Regions from separate parts of the Sporomusa aerivorans genome, predicted to be linked through region 1. Evidence: riboswitches for the same ligand, from Rfam matches in the RefSeq annotation. Region 1 holds a riboswitch; the other holds the start of a gene.

What was found. A riboswitch is a leader RNA that binds a small molecule or an ion and turns the genes downstream of it on or off. The one in region 1 is predicted to bind cobalamin.
Region 2: it holds a riboswitch for cobalamin, as region 1 does, so the genes downstream of both, SATMO3_RS09015 (TonB-dependent receptor plug domain-containing protein) here and SATMO3_RS03575 (TonB-dependent receptor) in region 1, are expected to answer to the same signal.

What each region holds. Positions count from the first base shown of each region.
Region 1 is NZ_CP156926.1:779,719-782,875, forward strand. It holds gene SATMO3_RS03565 (methyl-accepting chemotaxis protein) at 1-290, opposite strand, end outside; gene SATMO3_RS03570 (hypothetical protein) at 437-634, opposite strand; cyclic di-GMP riboswitch class I at 817-904, opposite strand; cobalamin riboswitch at 1,204-1,386, shown strand; gene SATMO3_RS03575 (TonB-dependent receptor) at 1,593-3,157, shown strand, end outside.
Region 2 is NZ_CP156926.1:1,977,503-1,980,659, forward strand. It holds gene SATMO3_RS09005 (acyloxyacyl hydrolase) at 1-327, shown strand, start outside; gene SATMO3_RS09010 (pentapeptide repeat-containing protein) at 680-1,330, shown strand; cobalamin riboswitch at 1,447-1,630, shown strand; gene SATMO3_RS09015 (TonB-dependent receptor plug domain-containing protein) at 1,769-3,157, shown strand, end outside.

The sequences.
Region 1 (3,157 bases):
TAACTGCTGCCGAATTTGTTGCGATAACCCTGCTCGTATTGAGCCGTCCCGTCGGTATAAAACAGAAAACCACGCATATTCAGCAGCGCCCGGGTAAAATCAGTATGGGCATCTTTGACCATTATCAATCTTGTCGAAGCAGTATTAACTTTGTTACTGAATTCTACTGTCGAGGTGGTAGTGTTTGCGTAACTATGCAGCACATACCCTAATATTACGAGAAAAGATAAAATGGTCACCGCAAAAATAGTAGTAAGTTGTACAATTATTGGATACCGTCTCGTTGTCATTTTGAGCATCTCCTTGAATGTCAAGATAAGTACGTGTATATCTGGTTATATTATGGCATAGTTACATTTTTTACAGGTTACCAAACAATTAAAGTTCGATTAATTATGCAAGGAGAGGGAGGGCTAAGCGCACCGCAGCTCTCCTTTTATATTTTGAACTTACTGCTGGCCTGGGTTAATTCTGTGGCCATTTGCGCCAGGCTTTGACTTGAAGCCGCGATTTCCTGCATGGAAGCGGTTTGCTCCTCGGTCGCGCTGGCGATTGTCTGTGATTGGGGTCGCCGATGTCTGCCAGCAGCCTCAATTTCCCGGATGGCGGTGATTTCGCTGGATTCTTTGCTCAAATCATCTCGTTCTCATACTAGTGATTCTCATAGACCGACCAACTCCCGTCTAGTAAATTTGTTGCCTTTGCTAAGTCAGGTAACTGTTATCATTCAAGTCTGTGCCTAAATTTTTTAGCACTAACGAGATCGATAAAAGAAGGCAATAAAAAAAACCGGGCAGCATCTTGGTAATAATTCTCAAGAGCAACCAGGCTGTCATAGGAAGCACCTACCCTTAGACCCACGGCTTTGCGTCCCCGTTTTTCAACGGGTTTGCCATAAAACAGGATATATGAGTGTTGAAATTTTTGGATTATATTGTCAATAAATCCATCCCCAGTATAAATCTCTTAGTGTAAATTCGTCAATGAACTTCCCGGAAACTTAACATGGTATAATCATTTCTTAACAATGCAATACCTGCCTCTTTAATCCAAGCGCGGCTATCAGGACTTCGCTTTTGTGCAGGTCCTCTTCGAACGCCACAGTTTAACCGGTATAGTTTCTGTCAAGTTTCGACAGCCTCTTGACGCTTATGACATTATTTGCTAGTATAAATTAAGTATTTATTAAAGTGATTTGTAAAAAAAGATATTGTGGAAATAGGTGCCCTACGGGGCTTAATAGGGAAGTCCGGTGTAATGCCGGCGCGGTCCCGCCACTGTAACGGGGAGTGAACCTGCACAATGCCACTGGAGCGCAAGCTTTGGGAAGGCGCAGGCAAACGAAGATCCGAAGCCAGGAGAACTGCCTGTTTGACAATCACCGTTTTACCCACGACGATGGGGAGGGGATTTACGGGCGCCTGTGCCATTTCCTTCCCAGCTTTTTACAAGCTGGGATTTTTTATTAAACAGGTTTTCTTGCTCAGTAACGGCCTCTCGAAATTAGGAGGTCGATTTTTTATGTGATTTCGAGAATAGCAGGATGGTAAGGTTAGGGCTGGCTAAGGTTAGAGGAGAAGGGGATATGTAGGATGAGTAATAAGAATAGAGTAAATAAAAAAGCGCTGAAACGACGAATGACTCTGTTGGCGGCCGGTGCGGCGATGCTATTCATGGGCGCAGGCGCGGACAATGCCGTGTATGCTGAGGAAGCGGCCGAAAAAACGGTATATCAGCTGGAGGAGGTTCTGGTAGAAGGGGAAGCTTTCGTTTATCCCGGAAGTTATGTCAATAAGAAAGCCCGGTACGGGATATTAGGTTATAAGGATATTCTGGATATTCCTTACACGGAAATAAGTCTTACCGCCAAAAGCATTGAAACCTTCGGCACGCCCGGTTTAACGTTAAACGAAGTGCTGACCAATATTCCGTCGATTAGAAGCAGTACAAGCTCGCCGATGTACACGGATTTTTCCATGCGCGGCATTAACATGAACGGCAATAATATGTACTTAAACGGCATTCCAAATTTGTTTTACCAGTTCACAACACCGCCGGCGCATATCATTGAACGCATGGACGTAACTGTCGGGCCAAACGCGGGCATCAACGGCGCGACTACTTCCTCCAACGGGACAAACAGCGGTAAAAGCGCGCCGCCCGGTATGATTAATGTGATATCAAAGCGAGCCGGGGACGAGCCTGTTACCCGTTACACGCAAACCTTCTCCGGCAGGGGCTCCTGGGGCGAATACATCGATATCGGCAGACGCTTTGGTGAAAATCAGGAGTGGGGGCTTCGCGTCAACGCCGGTCATCTGGACGGCGACTTGTCGCTGGCAGGAACGGAAAAGGAAGAAAAAACCTTTTTTATCAATCTTGACCACCGGGATGACCGCAGTACCACCAATCTTCTGGCCGGGTATTTTGATCTCAGGGTAAATGAAGGGCAGCGCTGGTTTATTCTGAGCGACAGTGTAAACAAGGGACTGATGCCCAAGGTTCCCGACGCAAAGAATTCCTATGATTTTCCCGAAACAACGAAATATGTCCATGGCTATTTATCAACATTGAATCATGAGCAAAAAATCAACGACACCTGGCGCTGGTATGTGAATACGGGGATGGCGAGCCGCAGCGGCACCAAGTATAATGCGGGCTCGGCTTTATATATTGACGGTTACGGGAATTTCCTCTCATCAAACAAACTCAATCACCAGAATGAAGCTTCCAAGAATGTTTATGTTCAGACGGGTGTAAACGGTGATTTTACTGCCGGCGAAGTAAAGCACAGCCTGGCTTTTTCCGTCGACAGAGCCTGGACAAAATATTGGAATACATCGGTAAACAGCGTCGCAGGGCTGATATCCGGCAACCTGTATGACGGGATTGTATATGGAGACTATACGCTGCCTGAGGCAGGCCACGCGTCTTTGTCCTATGAAGAAACCGTCGTGGGCGTTACTCTGGCCGATACGATGGAATACAAAAAACTGCAGGTTCTGGTGGCAGGGTCAAGACGGGACGGTAAGTTCGAATCCTCGTCCGAAAAGGTGAATAATCTCGATTTGGCGCCCAGCGTTGGCATTACCTATAAGCCAGTTAAAAATGTCTCTTTTTATACCGGCTATTCCAGCAGTTACTCCCGCGGTGCGTT
Region 2 (3,157 bases), 1.2 Mb from region 1:
CTTGAAAACCAGACACACTCTCAAGAAAGCTCCGCAGTCGGTATCGGACCAATATACATGATTCGCACTGAAAAACATTATTCTGGCAAGCTATTGGCAGCATTAGATATAAGCGGCGGAGTTATTTTATACGATAAACCATTTCCGGCAGGAGGAAGATATTATAATTTTATGTGGCGGGTCGGGCCTAAACTTATTTATAAATTCAATGACAGCTCTTCAGTAAATGTAGGATATACGCTAATGCATGTTTCTAACGGTTTTAGAACTCATAATCCCGGGTATGATACCCGCGGCGTTTCAGTGGGGTTTGTATCAAATTTTTAACCCGGTAGAAGTTGTGAGTCCCTGTGTTTCATTTCCCCAAGCCTGCGTTCTTAGAAATAGACCGGCAATCATCCATAATGATGATTGCCGGTTTGCGCTTTGGTAAATGACCATCAGTAATATGCGATTTATTCTTAGAAATTCCTGCACACAACCTTTACAGCGGAATTCTACTATATATAAGGGCATTGATCAATTTGCTGACTACGTGCAAAATCCTGCATCACAGTAATTCAACAGGATCTTTGTATTTAAACGGTAAATATAAGGTTAATAGGCCCTTAGTGTTACAGGACAGCGATAGGCTAACAGGAAGAATAACAGAACGATTTTATTAGCTTGAGGTAATATCATGGTCAAAAAATTTGCTAAATCCAAATTAGTAACGCCAAATCTGCCTCCCGAATTACCCTTGACGTATAAGAACGGGTTTCACGACGAAGACTGCCTGGAACTCAGCCTTATACAAGACTGTACATTAGAGGTTCAGACTGCTGAAAACGTTGCTATTAACCAGGTTTTATTTAAAAATGTTGTTTTTAATTCCGTTCATTGGCCCTCCGTCAACCTAACCGACACTATCTTTGAACAATGTGATCTCTCCAATGTGGATTTCAGTCAATGTTTTATGGACCGTGTCCGGTTAACCAACTGCAAGCTGGTTGGTATTGACCTGACCGAGGCATCTTTGAGAAATGTTGCTATTGATAACTGCAATGCCGCTTATTCCGTGCTGCGTTACACCAATTGTAAGAAAGTCAGCCTTCAAAACTCTTCTTTTACTGAGTCTGACTTTTACTCCGCCACATTAACTGACGTAAGCTTCTCACATTGCAATCTTGATAAAGTCCAATTTTCAGGCGTTAAACTTGCAGGAATCGATCTTAGCACCTGTCAGTTTTATCAGCTGGGCCTAACCACAGATAACCTTCGCGGTTGTATAATCGCTCCCGCACAGGCAATTGCTCTTGTTAATATATTTGGGGTGGTTATAAAGGAGTAGGAGATAGAACACACTTTCTATTAACTAAAGTAAAATTTTACTGCTAGAGGTGAGCCGGAGAACGGTATCGCTGATTGACTTTTGCCAATAAGTTTGCTATACTAGCAAAAAAAAATTGCATATTGGACGAAACAGGTGCCCGCAAGGGCTTAATAGGGAAGAACGGTGCAATACCGGCGCGGTCCCGCCACTGTAATGGGGAGCGAACCCAAAATATGCCACTGAGACGAAGCGTCTTGGGAAGGCTTGGGCGAGCGAAGAACCAGAGCCAGGAGAACTGCCTGCTTTGTGAATGCCTTTTACACCTACGAGTGATAGGGAGGGGTTTATTTGGTTTGTGCTTATAATGAGTAACGCCATTCTTTCTGATTGCCTGGGAAGAATGGCGTTTTTTGCTGCGGAATTATCTTAATGCGAGGAATGAAAAAGGGGATGCCAATGAGTACAAAGAGTAAAAAAAATAAAAAGAATATATTAGGAAAAATGATCTATTCAGTAATTATGCTGGGGATAAGCTGTTCTTCCATACCGGTATTTGCTGCGGAGGAAAGTGAATTTTCCCTTGAACAAGTAATTGTAACTGCACAGCGTTATGAGAAACGCGATGTAGATGTAGCGGCTTCTACCGAAATTTTAACTGAGAAGGACTTGCAAAATACTGGCGCCAGTAATTTATACGACGCGTTGAAGTTTTCGACCGGCATCGAAATGCAGCAATATGGTACGGCAGGTTCGTCCCTAGGCAACATGTACAGCAAAATTGTTATCAGAGGAGCCGCCGGCGGCACGCTGGTACTGCTGAACGGAGTGCCGCTTAATGTTCGCGCCACCTATGACTTAACCGATATTCCTGTTGAAAACGTCGAACGGGTAGAGATTGTCAGAGGCGGCGGCTCGGTTCTGTACGGCAGTGAGGCAACCGGCGGTGTCATCAACATCATTACCAAGAAAAAGCGCGATAATTATTTTAAGACCGGCTGGGGCAATTATGGACAGCAAGAGCATACCCTTGGTTTACAAGCCGGTAATTTGGGTATCGGCTATCAATATTCGGAATGGGGTACTCGTAAGAAGGTCGCTACTGATGGAACGAAGTGGGTCGGCCCCGAGAATAATAATCTAAGCCTAACTTATTCATTTAGTGATAAGTTAGACTTAGCGGTTAATCATATTGAATCAGAATATCGCTATATTACAAGCAAAGCGGATACAAAACAGAATGTTGACAGAAATAATATGCAGTTAACTTATCGGGATGATCATTTCCAAACAACGGCTTATTATGTAGACCGGACACGTGAAAAAGACGCATTAACTTTCTCGGGCAATAAACGTGCGGTTGATGAGGAAAAGAACAGAAACTACGGGCTTGATCTGCAAAAAGACTGGGGGTTAGACAGTGGTAAAGTCTTATTTGGCGGTTCCTTTAAGCGGGAGGAATATACCCCGTATAAGGAGTCAAAACAGACTAGAAACAACTTTTCCGCTTATACCCAGTATGAAAAGCAGGTCAGTGATCTGAATACGCTGATCTTAAGCGCGCGCGAGTCCTGGACAACCGGAGCGCCCGGTGATTATAACAACACCAACTTCAGCGGCCAGATGCAGTTTGTTCATAAGCTGGCTGAAGACGAGAATCTGTATGCCAGTGTGGGGCAATCTTATAAAATGCCGGATTTGCATCAGATGTACAAAACGGAGCCCGGCGCCGACTTGAAGCCGCAGACAGGCACACACTACGAACTGGGTTGGAAGAAAGATGCTGGCGACCATAAGTGGCGTGTTGCGTTGTTCCATTATGGTATTGACGACAATATCACGGCTACA